3 regions of the Psychrobacillus sp. FSL K6-4046 genome follow, and region 2 is predicted to be linked to each of the others. Evidence: a T-box and tRNA genes for the amino acid it is inferred to sense, from the RefSeq annotation. Region 2 holds a T-box; the other regions hold tRNA genes.

Evidence for each region. The T-box of region 2 lies ahead of argS (arginine--tRNA ligase). A T-box ahead of a tRNA ligase gene usually reads a tRNA of that ligase, here a tRNA-Arg.
Region 1: it has a tRNA-Arg gene. The T-box ahead of argS (arginine--tRNA ligase) is inferred to sense a tRNA for this amino acid. The anticodon was not compared.
Region 3: it has a tRNA-Arg gene. The T-box ahead of argS (arginine--tRNA ligase) is inferred to sense a tRNA for this amino acid. The anticodon was not compared.

Annotation. Positions count from the first base shown of each region.
Region 1 covers NZ_CP152020.1:3,417,435-3,422,187, reverse strand. Annotated here, with positions in the region: gene MKY09_RS16810 (Tex family protein) at 1-751, shown strand, start outside; gene MKY09_RS16805 (SprT family protein) at 817-1,293, shown strand; tRNA gene MKY09_RS16800 (tRNA-Asn) at 1,368-1,442, shown strand; tRNA gene MKY09_RS16795 (tRNA-Glu) at 1,452-1,526, shown strand; tRNA gene MKY09_RS16790 (tRNA-Asp) at 1,550-1,625, shown strand; tRNA gene MKY09_RS16785 (tRNA-Gln) at 1,629-1,703, shown strand; tRNA gene MKY09_RS16780 (tRNA-Lys) at 1,715-1,787, shown strand; tRNA gene MKY09_RS16775 (tRNA-Leu) at 1,859-1,945, shown strand; tRNA gene MKY09_RS16770 (tRNA-Arg) at 1,964-2,040, shown strand; tRNA gene MKY09_RS16765 (tRNA-Gly) at 2,070-2,143, shown strand; rRNA gene MKY09_RS16760 (16S ribosomal RNA) at 2,298-3,851, shown strand; rRNA gene MKY09_RS16755 (23S ribosomal RNA) at 4,093-4,753, shown strand, end outside.
Region 2 covers NZ_CP152020.1:3,563,615-3,568,367, forward strand. Annotated here, with positions in the region: gene MKY09_RS17510 (sigma-70 family RNA polymerase sigma factor) at 1-377, shown strand, start outside; gene MKY09_RS17515 (DUF4179 domain-containing protein) at 374-1,453, shown strand; gene argS (arginine--tRNA ligase) at 1,503-3,179, opposite strand; T-box leader at 3,231-3,448, opposite strand; gene MKY09_RS17525 (GNAT family N-acetyltransferase) at 3,523-4,377, opposite strand; gene aroD (type I 3-dehydroquinate dehydratase) at 4,444-4,753, shown strand, end outside.
Region 3 covers NZ_CP152020.1:97,616-102,368, forward strand. Annotated here, with positions in the region: rRNA gene MKY09_RS00470 (23S ribosomal RNA) at 1-1,130, shown strand, start outside; rRNA gene rrf (5S ribosomal RNA) at 1,252-1,367, shown strand; tRNA gene MKY09_RS00480 (tRNA-Val) at 1,391-1,466, shown strand; tRNA gene MKY09_RS00485 (tRNA-Thr) at 1,480-1,555, shown strand; tRNA gene MKY09_RS00490 (tRNA-Lys) at 1,562-1,634, shown strand; tRNA gene MKY09_RS00495 (tRNA-Leu) at 1,657-1,741, shown strand; tRNA gene MKY09_RS00500 (tRNA-Gly) at 1,759-1,833, shown strand; tRNA gene MKY09_RS00505 (tRNA-Leu) at 1,849-1,937, shown strand; tRNA gene MKY09_RS00510 (tRNA-Arg) at 1,954-2,030, shown strand; tRNA gene MKY09_RS00515 (tRNA-Pro) at 2,036-2,112, shown strand; tRNA gene MKY09_RS00520 (tRNA-Ala) at 2,127-2,202, shown strand; rRNA gene MKY09_RS00525 (16S ribosomal RNA) at 2,338-3,891, shown strand; tRNA gene MKY09_RS00530 (tRNA-Ile) at 4,001-4,077, shown strand; tRNA gene MKY09_RS00535 (tRNA-Ala) at 4,094-4,169, shown strand; rRNA gene MKY09_RS00540 (23S ribosomal RNA) at 4,286-4,753, shown strand, end outside.

The DNA of each region.
Region 1 (4,753 bases), 150 kb from region 2:
GGAATCTCTTTCTTTTATAGTAGAGACTGCGGTTAACCAAGTAGGCGTAAATGTAAATACAGCATCGGCTTCATTACTTCAATACGTATCTGGCCTTTCTAAAACTGTAGCAGAGAACGTGGTAAACATGCGAAATGAACAAGGACGTTTCACTTCAAGAGCTCAGCTTAAGAAAATTCCTCGTCTTGGAGCTAAAACATATGAACAGGCAATTGGTTTCCTACGTGTTCCAGACGCTAAAAATCCGTTAGATGCAACAGGAATTCACCCGGAAAGCTATAAGGCAGCGGAACAAGTCCTTGAAATTGCTGGACTAACTAAAAGCCAAATAGGTTCTAAGGAAGCAGAAGAAGTACTAAAAACTATTTCTATAGAAGAAACTAGTAAAGAATTAGGGATTGGTGAGATTACGCTAAAGGATATTTTGGATGCATTGATTAAGCCAGCACGAGATCCACGTGAAGCTTTCCCGCAGCCATTACTTAAAAAAGATGTACTAAAGTTAGAGGATCTAAAAGCAGGAATGGAGCTTCAAGGTACAGTTCGAAATGTAGTCGACTTCGGCGCCTTTGTAGATATAGGTGTTAAACAAGATGGACTTGTACACATCTCCAAGCTTAAAAAAGGATTTGTAAAGCATCCTTTAGATGTAGTCTCCCTTGGGGATATCGTTACTGTATGGGTAGAGCAGTTCGATGCCAACAAAGGAAGAATTGCATTAACGATGCTTCCACCTGAACAACAAGTCTAATAATAACCAGAGTTGTCCATTGATGAACATCAGTGGACAAGCTCTTTTATCTAGGAGAGAGTATAGTGACAGATGAACAATTGAGTGAATTAGTAAGTAGCATATCAATGCAGATTTTTAAAAGGAAGTTTCACCATAAAGCTTATTTCAATAAAAGACTGCGCAGTACCGGCGGAAGGTATATGTTAAGAACACATATGATTGAAATAAATCCTCTAGTGTTAGAGAAACATGGAATGAATGAGTTGATTGGAGTTATTAAGCATGAGCTTTGTCATTATCACTTACATATAGAAGGGAAAGGGTATAAACATAGAGATGCAGATTTTCGTCAGCTTCTAAAACAGACAGATTCACCTAGATTTTGCTCTACACTCGTAGCACCTAAAAGTCAAAAACGTACTAAACTGTATGTGTATGAGTGCGCAAAATGTGGTTTGTTATATAGACGGAAAATTCGAGTAAATACGCAGAAATTCAAGTGTGGCAAGTGTTTTGGGGACCTGCATTTAAGTTCTTTTAAAAAAATGAAAGAAATTTGATGAAAAGTGTTGACGTTTGTCCAAACCCTCTCTATAATAGAAAAAGTCGAGTAGAACAAAACGACATAAATTATTCCGAAGTAGCTCAGTGGTAGAGCAATCGGCTGTTAACCGATCGGTCGTAGGTTCGAGTCCTACCTTCGGAGCCATCTTTAAATGGCCCCTTGGTCAAGCGGTTAAGACACCGCCCTTTCACGGCGGTAACACGGGTTCGAATCCCGTAGGGGTCACCATTTAATTGAATTAAAGATACATAGGTCCCGTGGTGTAGCGGTTAACATGCCTGCCTGTCACGCAGGAGATCGCCGGTTCGATCCCGGTCGGGATCGCCATGTTGGGGTATAGCCAAGCGGTAAGGCAACGGATTTTGATTCCGTCATGCCCTGGTTCGAATCCAGGTACCCCAGCCATTTCGTTTCGTGAGCCATTAGCTCAGTTGGTAGAGCATCTGACTTTTAATCAGAGGGTCGAAGGTTCGAGTCCTTCATGGCTCATCATATTACAATAATTGTTGACAAGCTCATGAGAGTAAGTTATAATAAACATCTTCCCATTTTATAACTACGCGGTCGTGGCGGAACGGCAGACGCGCTAGGTTGAGGGCCTAGTGGGGGTTAACCCCGTGGAGGTTCAAGTCCTCTCGGCCGCACCAAGCATTGTCTCTTACTAAGCGCCCGTAGCTCAATTGGATAGAGCGTCTGACTACGGATCAGAAGGTTGTGGGTTCGACTCCTGCCGGGCGCGCCAAACAAACAATTATTTAATATATTATATATGCGGGTGTAGTTTAGTGGTAAAACCTCAGCCTTCCAAGCTGATGATGAGAGTTCGATTCTCTTCACCCGCTCCAATTATACTAAAGTAATACATGAACATTGAAAACTGAACATGCAAAACGTTAAGACATACAGCATCAACAAGCTTCGGTTTGATTGACGCAAAACAATTTTTGACATCATTTAATGATGATGCCAGCAAAACAAAATGAGCTTTTTAAGTTCTCTATTATGGAGAGTTTGATCCTGGCTCAGGACGAACGCTGGCGGCGTGCCTAATACATGCAAGTCGAGCGGATGATGAAGAAGCTTGCTTCTTCTGATTTAGCGGCGGACGGGTGAGTAACACGTGGGCAACCTGCCCTGTAGATTGGGATAACTCCGGGAAACCGGGGCTAATACCGAATAATCCATTACCTCACATGAGGAAATGTTAAAAGACGGTTTCGGCTGTCACTACAGGATGGGCCCGCGGCGCATTAGCTAGTTGGTGAGGTAACGGCTCACCAAGGCGACGATGCGTAGCCGACCTGAGAGGGTGATCGGCCACACTGGGACTGAGACACGGCCCAGACTCCTACGGGAGGCAGCAGTAGGGAATCTTCCACAATGGACGAAAGTCTGATGGAGCAACGCCGCGTGAGTGAAGAAGGTTTTCGGATCGTAAAACTCTGTTGTGAGGGAAGAACAAGTACGAGAGTAACTGCTCGTACCTTGACGGTACCTCATTAGAAAGCCACGGCTAACTACGTGCCAGCAGCCGCGGTAATACGTAGGTGGCAAGCGTTGTCCGGAATTATTGGGCGTAAAGCGCGCGCAGGCGGTCCTTTAAGTCTGATGTGAAAGCCCACGGCTCAACCGTGGAGGGTCATTGGAAACTGGGGGACTTGAGTACAGAAGAGGAAAGCGGAATTCCAAGTGTAGCGGTGAAATGCGTAGAGATTTGGAGGAACACCAGTGGCGAAGGCGGCTTTCTGGTCTGTAACTGACGCTGAGGCGCGAAAGCGTGGGGAGCAAACAGGATTAGATACCCTGGTAGTCCACGCCGTAAACGATGAGTGCTAAGTGTTAGGGGGTTTCCGCCCCTTAGTGCTGCAGCTAACGCATTAAGCACTCCGCCTGGGGAGTACGGTCGCAAGACTGAAACTCAAAGGAATTGACGGGGGCCCGCACAAGCGGTGGAGCATGTGGTTTAATTCGAAGCAACGCGAAGAACCTTACCAGGTCTTGACATCCCGCTGACCGGCCTAGAGATAGGCTTTTCCCTTCGGGGACAGCGGTGACAGGTGGTGCATGGTTGTCGTCAGCTCGTGTCGTGAGATGTTGGGTTAAGTCCCGCAACGAGCGCAACCCTTGATCTTAGTTGCCAGCATTCAGTTGGGCACTCTAAGGTGACTGCCGGTGATAAACCGGAGGAAGGTGGGGATGACGTCAAATCATCATGCCCCTTATGACCTGGGCTACACACGTGCTACAATGGACGGTACAGAGGGTCGCAACCCCGCGAGGGTGAGCAAATCCCATAAAACCGTTCTCAGTTCGGATTGTAGGCTGCAACTCGCCTACATGAAGCCGGAATCGCTAGTAATCGTGGATCAGCATGCCACGGTGAATACGTTCCCGGGCCTTGTACACACCGCCCGTCACACCACGAGAGTTTGTAACACCCGAAGTCGGTGGGGTAACCCTTTTGGGAGCCAGCCGCCGAAGGTGGGACAGATGATTGGGGTGAAGTCGTAACAAGGTAGCCGTATCGGAAGGTGCGGCTGGATCACCTCCTTTCTAAGGATATATTCGGAATACAGATCTTTATCTGTATCTTAACGTTTTGCAGTTCAGTTTTGAATGTTCATTCTATATGAGCATTTAAAGCTTTTTAACTTGCTCCTGCGATTACTCGTCGCAAAGGAACAAGCTTTGTTCTTTGAAAACTGGATAAAACGACATCAAAAAAAGAAACAAACGCAAGATATTCAAATTGTGATCACTTACGTGATTGCAAGTGTAGTACTTTTAACTTTTAGGTTAAGTTAATAAGGGCGCACGGTGGATGCCTTGGCACTAGGAGTCGATGAAGGACGGCACTAACACCGATATGCTTCGGGGAGCTGTAAGTGAGCTTCGATCCGAAGATTTCCGAATGGGGAAACCCACTGCCCGTAATGGGGCAGTACATTTGCGTGAATACATAGCGCATCTGAGACACACCCAGGGAACTGAAACATCTAAGTACCTGGAGGAAGAGAAAGAAAATTCGATTCCCTGAGTAGCGGCGAGCGAAACGGGAAGAGCCCAAACCAAGAGGCTTGCCTCTTGGGGTTGTAGGACACTCTATACGGAGTTACAAAAGAATGAGCTAGACGAAGCGACCTGGAAAGGTCCGCAGGATAGGGTAAAAGCCCCGTAGTCAAAAGTTCATTCCCTCCAGAGTGTATCCTGAGTACGGCGGAACACGTGAAATTCCGTCGGAATCCGGGAGGACCATCTCCCAAGGCTAAATACTACCTAGTGACCGATAGTGAACCAGTACCGTGAGGGAAAGGTGAAAAGCACCCCGGAAGGGGAGTGAAATAGACCCTGAAACCGTGTGCCTACAAATAGTCAAAGCCCGTTAACGGGTGATGGCGTGCCTTTTGTAGAATGAACCGGCGAGTTACGATTACATGCGAGGTTAAGTTGAGAAG
Region 2 (4,753 bases):
AGGATTTTAATGGGAATACAACTGATTTTAAAAAATGGATCTGTGTGATTGCTAAATTTAAGGCAATTGATTACTACCGAAAAGCAACTCGTAATATGGAGGTTTCCAGTGAGCAGATGGAGCTTCAGCCAACAGATTCTATAGAGAAAAATTTGATTCAATCGGAAAATCGAAATGAGCTAATGCAATTAATCCATAAATTAGATCCAATAGATCAACAAATCTTCATCATGCGTTTTTTTCTTGGCGAAAGCACAGAGACAATCGCTAAGAAGCTTGGAAAGACCAAAGCATCTATAGATAATCGTATATATCGAGGAAAGAAAAGGCTAAATGGACAGGTTACAAAATTTCTTCTAGGAGGTAGCTTTGTATGAAGGAACTTTACAAGCAATTTAATGAAATTGATATAGATCTAGATGAATTTGAAGAAATCGAAGTTAGTGAATTTGAGAGAGCGAAGGTAAAAAAAGAATTAAAAAATAAAATCTCTCCTAAACAAAAGAAAGGAAAAAAGATTTTAGCTGCCGCTTCTCTTGCTGCAGGACTCAGTATCTCTGCTTTAGTAGGACTTTCCTTCACAGCCTACGCGGACAATATTCCAGTAATTAGTAATATTTATAAATTCTTTTATGATTACAGAGATAAAAATGGAGAATTTTATGGAGACTACGCTGAAAATGCTACTATGATTAACTTAACAGCAACAAGTAATGGGATAAACGTAACTGTTGATGATGCCATTTACGATGGTGAATCTATGATTGTGGCGTATACAATCAAGGCCAATAGAGATCTTGGGAACCCCTTGGTAATTAGAGGGATACCTCACCTTCAAGGCTCTCCTAAAACTGGAAGTCATGAGGCAAGTAAAGTATCAGAGAGTGAGAATAAGTATGTAGGTATTATCACTATGAAAATGGAGGAAGAAGAAACCTCTTTACCAATAGAATGGAATATAGATTATTTGCGCCCAGGAAGAACCACTGATAACGAGCCCATAGAGGGTAATTGGAAATTTAACTTTACTTTAAACAAAGCAGACATTGATATTTATAAATTAGATAAAAAGCTTAGTCAAAATGACCTTACAGTACATCTTCAAAAGCTAACGATATCTCCAAATTCGTTTCATCTTCTATTTGAACAAATTGACACTAATAAATTATATGAAAAGTGGGATAGCGCTATCGTTGAATTATTAGTTAAGGATAATTTAGGAAATCGTTATTCGCTAGAAGAACAAAGTGGGAGTTATTCTGTTCATAAGCACTCGACTAAATGGGGCGCCATATATGAAAAAGTTGATCCTCAGGCTACTCAGCTTATTATAACTCCCGAGGTAGAATTACGTAATCATGAGCTTATTGAAGAAGATAAGGGATACAAAGGCAGTATAACCGCCGATCAAAAACAATTCCAAATGGAAGACATCATTATTGATTTAAAATAACTATACAAAAAACTGGTTGTGAGCAGAATCACGACCAGTCTTTTTTCTTTTACATCTGTTCCGGAGCTTCTATACCCAGTAAGTTCAACCCTTCCTTTAAAACTATCGCAACCGCATAACAAAGCGTCAGTTTGGATACCTTTGTGTCGTTATCAACGAGGATTTTTGTATGTGCATAATATTTATTAAAGTGCCGAGATAGCGTTAGGCAGTATTTTGCTATAAGAGACGGATCTACCTGTTCAAAGGATTTCTGAATAACCTGTGGAAAACGTTGAAGTGTCGTAATCGTTTGCCAAGTCTCTTTCTTTAACCCTTCCAGGCTTACATTGTTAGCATCAAAATTGCCCTTTTGAAGAAGGGAACATATTCTTGCATGTGTATACTGAACGTACGGGCCAGTTTCCCCTTCGAAGTTGAGCATTTGTTCTAGTGAAAATTCTACATCATTCATACGATGATTTTTTAAATCATGGAAGATGACTGCACCTACCCCAACCGATTTTGCGACCTCTTCTTTATTAGGAAGAGATGGATTTTTCTCTTCAATACCTCTTTTTGCCTCTTGAATCGCTTCTTCTAACACTCCTTTCAATAAAACTACTTTCCCTTTACGGGTCGACATCTTCTTGCCATCCTTTAGCATCATTCCAAAAGGGACATGCTGACATGCTTTTGCCCAACCATATCCCAACTTATCTAATACTTTGAACAACTGTTTAAAATGAAGTGATTGCTCGTTGCCCACTACATAAAATGACTTTGCAAAATCATATTCTTTTTTGCGATACAAGGCTGCCGATAAATCTCTCGTAGCATAAAGAGTTGCTCCATCCGTTTTCTGAATCAAGCATGGCGGCATATCCTCGAGCTCCACTACTAATGCACCGCTAGACTCGACTAGCAAACCTCTCTCTTCTAGATCCTTAACGACTATTGCCATTTTATCGTTATAAAAAGCCTCGCCATCCAGGGAATCAAATTGAATTCCTAACAATTCATAAATACCTTGAAATTCTTTAAGAGAGGCTTCCTTGAACCATTTCCAAAGTTCTCTAGCCTCCTCATCCCCCTGCTCCAAATGCTTGAAGGCAGCTCTCGCCTTATCATTCAGCGATTCGTCGCTTACTGCTTCCTCATGGAATTTCACATAGATTTTCAATAGCTCCTCTATTGGAGAGGCTTCTATTTTTTCTTTATCCCCCCATAGCTTATAAGCAACAATCAGCTTACCAAACTGGGTTCCCCAGTCTCCTAAATGGTTAATACGAATAGTCTTGTATCCGTTCTTTTCTGCTATATTGGCTAGTGCATTTCCTATTACCGTAGAACGTAGATGTCCCATAGAAAAGGGCTTAGCGATATTCGGTGAGGAGAAATCTATCGTAATTTTCTCGTTCTTCATTGGCAGCTGGCCGTAATGATTTGGATCTTTAAGTATTTCCTCTAATACTAGTTTAGCTACTGTTTGCTGATTATAAAAAAGGTTCACATATCCTCCTACTGACTCCGCCTTTATAATAAGTACTCCCTTGAGCTGCTTTGCCAATTCAGCGGCAATAAGCTGAGGAGATTTTTTATATATTTTTGCTAGCGTAAAACAAGGAAATGCTACATCTCCTAGTTCTACGTTCTTTGGCGTTTCTAAAAGCTTTTCTATTTCCTCTACTGTTAGTCCTTCTAGTTGGGCACCAATCAAAGCAGCAATTTGCTTTACTAATTCCATGTACAGTCATCCTCCCATTTAATTCTTCCATATAAAAAGCCCTCGCCTCTATGAAGAGACGAGAGCTGAAATTCCCGTGGTACCACTCTAGTTGTCACACGTTGTGACCGCTTTAACGTTAGTAACGAGGACTTCCCCGGTCTTTTCTACTCTTAGTTCAAAAAGCTTCTCCAAAGTGCGTTTCTCTGAAAAGTCCTGTATCAGGCTTTCACCACCCCTGACTCGCTAAACATTATCTCTTCAAATACTCTCTTTATCATCGAATTGTGTATGAATTTTCACTTATTTTAAAGGAACAAAATATGAAAGTCAATATGAGTCGCTATTTTTTTAAAGGTACGCCCTATTTTGTTTCGCCAAGCTGTAAATGAACCGAATCTAATAGCTTCTGATAACCAATTTCTTGGTAGATTTTATTGGAGGTCGGGTTTAGCATATCGGTATATAAAACACAGAAATCATATTCCTTTAAAAGCTCCTTACTGCAGGCTACAACCATCGTTCTAGCATATCCTTTGCGTCGTTTCTCTTTAGGAGTAAACACCATAGAAACAGTCACCCCATGCGCGGAAGGTCTCGCCTTCTTCATCATGGACACGATTTCCCCTTCATCCTCCCAAAGAAAAACCTCACGAGCATTTAACATAGTTTCCACTCTTTGAGCTATATCTTCTTTTGCGCTTCTCGGAAGTCCTGTATCTTCTTCAAATTTGCTAAGCCATGATTCGATTAGTGGAGCGTCTTTGTCATTAGCAAGCCTCCAAGAGCCAGGACTTGCTTCTAACGTATCGTCTACTTGATCTAATCGGTATAGCCCCTGGTCCATTAATAGAGAGTGTGGTTGACCGGTTTTTTCTTCCCATTTCTCTGCAAAATGCATAGCCCACTCTTTCACACTTATTATAGAATCAATATGTATACCTCGTTGTATGATTTCTTCTATACCTAAATCAGTGGATGCCTCTATTTTATTTGGATCCACAAAAATAATATTTAAAGGATGTGGTGGAGTCATTTGAAAAAGAGCAATTAACTCTCCATCTTCTTCAATAGTCGCCATTAGCGGATTTTCATATCCACCTACTCGTATTCTTTCTAGCACCCCTAGAAACAAGCTAAATTTGTCCTCATTTTCCTTTAAAAAAGGTATTGCCTTCTCGTAAAAATTCTCTGCACTTTCATAGATTTGAAATCTCATTTTTACATCCCCTTTGAAACGTTTTATGTTAATATAACGTAAAACGTTGCATGATGGGAGATATTTATGAAAATTATTTCTATTCGGGATATTCACATTGGAGAAGGACTTCCTAAGGTCATTGTTCCATTAATAGGAAAAGATAAAGATTTCCTTTTAAATGAGCTACCACTAGTTAAAGAAAGCGCTCCAGATATAGTGGAGTGGAGAGTAGATTTGTTACAAGGAGTGGAAAACCTAGAAGTGGTCAAGGATACCCTTTCCTATATACGCAATTTTTTGTATCCAATTCCTCTTCTATTTACCTTTAGAAGTCATAAGGAGGGCGGTTCTACTGTTATAGAGAGCACCTATTATAAGCAGCTTTTGCGTGAGG
Region 3 (4,753 bases), 420 kb from region 2:
GCGACTGTTTAGCAAAAACACAGGTCTCTGCAAAACCGTAAGGTGAAGTATAGGGGCTGACGCCTGCCCGGTGCTGGAAGGTTAAGAGGAGTGCTTAGCGCAAGCGAAGGTGCGAATTGAAGCCCCAGTAAACGGCGGCCGTAACTATAACGGTCCTAAGGTAGCGAAATTCCTTGTCGGGTAAGTTCCGACCCGCACGAAAGGCGTAACGATCTGGGCACTGTCTCAACGAGAGACTCGGTGAAATTATAGTACCTGTGAAGATGCAGGTTACCCGCGACAGGACGGAAAGACCCCGTGGAGCTTTACTGTAGCTTGATATTGAATTTTGGTGCAACTTGTACAGGATAGGTAGGAGCCTTAGAGCCCGGAGCGCCAGCTTCGGAGGAGGCGTCGGTGGGATACTACCCTGGTTGTATTGAAATTCTAACCCATACCCGTAACCCGGGTAGGAGACAGTGTCAGGCGGGCAGTTTGACTGGGGCGGTCGCCTCCTAAAGTGTAACGGAGGCGCCCAAAGGTTCCCTCAGAATGGTTGGAAATCATTCGAAGAGTGTAAAGGCAGAAGGGAGCTTGACTGCGAGACCTACAAGTCGAGCAGGGTCGAAAGACGGGCTTAGTGATCCGGTGGTTCCGCATGGAAGGGCCATCGCTCAACGGATAAAAGCTACCCCGGGGATAACAGGCTTATCTCCCCCAAGAGTCCACATCGACGGGGAGGTTTGGCACCTCGATGTCGGCTCATCGCATCCTGGGGCTGTAGTCGGTCCCAAGGGTTGGGCTGTTCGCCCATTAAAGCGGTACGCGAGCTGGGTTCAGAACGTCGTGAGACAGTTCGGTCCCTATCCGTCGTGGGCGTAGGAAATTTGAGAGGAGCTGTCCTTAGTACGAGAGGACCGGGATGGACACACCGCTGGTGTACCAGTTGTTCTGCCAAGGGCATCGCTGGGTAGCTATGTGTGGACGGGATAAGTGCTGAAAGCATCTAAGCACGAAGCCCCCCTCAAGATGAGATTTCCCATTACGCAAGTAAGTAAGATCCCTCAAAGACGATGAGGTAGATAGGTTCGGGGTGGAAGCGTGGCGACACGTGCAGCTGACGAATACTAATCGATCGAGGACTTAACCAAATTGTTTGTTTCTAAGATGTCAGTTTATTCAGTTTTGAAAGAATAAATTTTTATTTAAAAAAAGCTTGTAATAATCTACATAGTTGATATAATAAAACTTGTCTTTCAATTATTATTCAAGTCTAGTGATGATGGCGAAGAGGTCACACCCGTTCCCATACCGAACACGGAAGTTAAGCTCTTCAGCGCCGATGGTAGTTGGGGGTCTCCCCCTGCAAGAGTAGGACGTCGCTGGGCTTGCAATAAAAAAATATTACCCAGGAGGATTAGCTCAGCTGGGAGAGCATCTGCCTTACAAGCAGAGGGTCGGCGGTTCGAGCCCGTCATCCTCCACCATAATTTTACTCCTGCCGGAGTAGCTCAACTGGTAGAGCAACTGACTTGTAATCAGTAGGTTGAGGGTTCAAGTCCTTTCTCCGGCACCATTTTCCGAGCCATTAGCTCAGTTGGTAGAGCATCTGACTTTTAATCAGAGGGTCGAAGGTTCGAGTCCTTCATGGCTCATTCACTTTTGTGAAATAAATATGCGGGTGTGGCGGAACTGGCAGACGCACTAGACTTAGGATCTAGCGCCGCAAGGCGTGGGGGTTCGACTCCCTTCACCCGCACCACTTAACTTAATAACCGAGCGGAAGTAGTTCAGTGGTAGAACACCACCTTGCCAAGGTGGGGGTCGCGAGTTCGAACCTCGTCTTCCGCTCCAAAGATTCATTGAAGTGCCGGGGTGGCGGAACTGGCAGACGCACAGGACTTAAAATCCTGCGGTAGGTGACTACCGTACCGGTTCGATTCCGGTCCTCGGCACCACTTTTATGAATAATTAGCGCCCGTAGCTCAATTGGATAGAGCGTCTGACTACGGATCAGAAGGTTGTGGGTTCGACTCCTGCCGGGCGCGCCATATAACGGGAAGTAGCTCAGCTTGGTAGAGCACTTGGTTTGGGACCAAGGGGTCGCAGGTTCGAATCCTGTCTTCCCGACCAGTTATTATTATTTCGGGGCCTTAGCTCAGCTGGGAGAGCGCCTGCCTTGCACGCAGGAGGTCAGCGGTTCGATCCCGCTAGGCTCCACCATGAACATTGAAAACTGAACATGCAAAACGTTAAGACATACAGCATCAACAAGCTTCGGCTTGATTGACGCAAAACAATTTTTGACATCATTTAATGATGATGCCAGCAAAACAAAATGAGCTTTTTAAGTTCTCTATTATGGAGAGTTTGATCCTGGCTCAGGACGAACGCTGGCGGCGTGCCTAATACATGCAAGTCGAGCGGATGATGAAGAAGCTTGCTTCTTCTGATTTAGCGGCGGACGGGTGAGTAACACGTGGGCAACCTGCCCTGTAGATTGGGATAACTCCGGGAAACCGGGGCTAATACCGAATAATCCATTACCTCACATGAGGAAATGTTAAAAGACGGTTTCGGCTGTCACTACAGGATGGGCCCGCGGCGCATTAGCTAGTTGGTGAGGTAACGGCTCACCAAGGCGACGATGCGTAGCCGACCTGAGAGGGTGATCGGCCACACTGGGACTGAGACACGGCCCAGACTCCTACGGGAGGCAGCAGTAGGGAATCTTCCACAATGGACGAAAGTCTGATGGAGCAACGCCGCGTGAGTGAAGAAGGTTTTCGGATCGTAAAACTCTGTTGTGAGGGAAGAACAAGTACGAGAGTAACTGCTCGTACCTTGACGGTACCTCATTAGAAAGCCACGGCTAACTACGTGCCAGCAGCCGCGGTAATACGTAGGTGGCAAGCGTTGTCCGGAATTATTGGGCGTAAAGCGCGCGCAGGCGGTCCTTTAAGTCTGATGTGAAAGCCCACGGCTCAACCGTGGAGGGTCATTGGAAACTGGGGGACTTGAGTACAGAAGAGGAAAGCGGAATTCCAAGTGTAGCGGTGAAATGCGTAGAGATTTGGAGGAACACCAGTGGCGAAGGCGGCTTTCTGGTCTGTAACTGACGCTGAGGCGCGAAAGCGTGGGGAGCAAACAGGATTAGATACCCTGGTAGTCCACGCCGTAAACGATGAGTGCTAAGTGTTAGGGGGTTTCCGCCCCTTAGTGCTGCAGCTAACGCATTAAGCACTCCGCCTGGGGAGTACGGTCGCAAGACTGAAACTCAAAGGAATTGACGGGGGCCCGCACAAGCGGTGGAGCATGTGGTTTAATTCGAAGCAACGCGAAGAACCTTACCAGGTCTTGACATCCCGCTGACCGGCCTAGAGATAGGCTTTTCCCTTCGGGGACAGCGGTGACAGGTGGTGCATGGTTGTCGTCAGCTCGTGTCGTGAGATGTTGGGTTAAGTCCCGCAACGAGCGCAACCCTTGATCTTAGTTGCCAGCATTCAGTTGGGCACTCTAAGGTGACTGCCGGTGATAAACCGGAGGAAGGTGGGGATGACGTCAAATCATCATGCCCCTTATGACCTGGGCTACACACGTGCTACAATGGACGGTACAGAGGGTCGCAACCCCGCGAGGGTGAGCAAATCCCATAAAACCGTTCTCAGTTCGGATTGTAGGCTGCAACTCGCCTACATGAAGCCGGAATCGCTAGTAATCGTGGATCAGCATGCCACGGTGAATACGTTCCCGGGCCTTGTACACACCGCCCGTCACACCACGAGAGTTTGTAACACCCGAAGTCGGTGGGGTAACCCTTTTGGGAGCCAGCCGCCGAAGGTGGGACAGATGATTGGGGTGAAGTCGTAACAAGGTAGCCGTATCGGAAGGTGCGGCTGGATCACCTCCTTTCTAAGGATATATTCGGAATACAGATCTTTATCTGTATCTTAACGTTTTGCAGTTCAGTTTTGAATGTTCATGTATATTAATATTTTTAATAGATATGGAAATTCAAAGAGGGCCTATAGCTCAGCTGGTTAGAGCGCACGCCTGATAAGCGTGAGGTCGATGGTTCGAGTCCATTTAGGCCCACCATACCTTTTTTTATTTCGGGGCCTTAGCTCAGCTGGGAGAGCGCCTGCCTTGCACGCAGGAGGTCAGCGGTTCGATCCCGCTAGGCTCCACCAACGAAATAATTTGTTCTTTGAAAACTGGATAAAACGACATCAAAAAAAGAAACAAACGCAAGATATTCAAATTGTGATCACTTACGTGATTGCAAGTGTAGTACTTTTAACTTTTAGGTTAAGTTAATAAGGGCGCACGGTGGATGCCTTGGCACTAGGAGTCGATGAAGGACGGCACTAACACCGATATGCTTCGGGGAGCTGTAAGTGAGCTTCGATCCGAAGATTTCCGAATGGGGAAACCCACTGCCCGTAATGGGGCAGTACATTTGCGTGAATACATAGCGCATCTGAGACACACCCAGGGAACTGAAACATCTAAGTACCTGGAGGAAGAGAAAGAAAATTCGATTCCCTGAGTAGCGGCGAGCGAAACGGGAAGAGCCCAAACCAAGAGGCTTGCCTCTTGGGGTTGTAGGACACTCTATACGGAGTTACAAAAGAATGAGCTAGACGAAGCGACCTGGAAAGGTCCGCAGGATAGGGTAAAAGCCCCGTAGTCAAAAGTTCATTCCCTCCAGAGTGTATCCTGAGTACGGCGGAACACGTGAAATTCCGTCGGAATCCGGGAGGACCATCTCCCA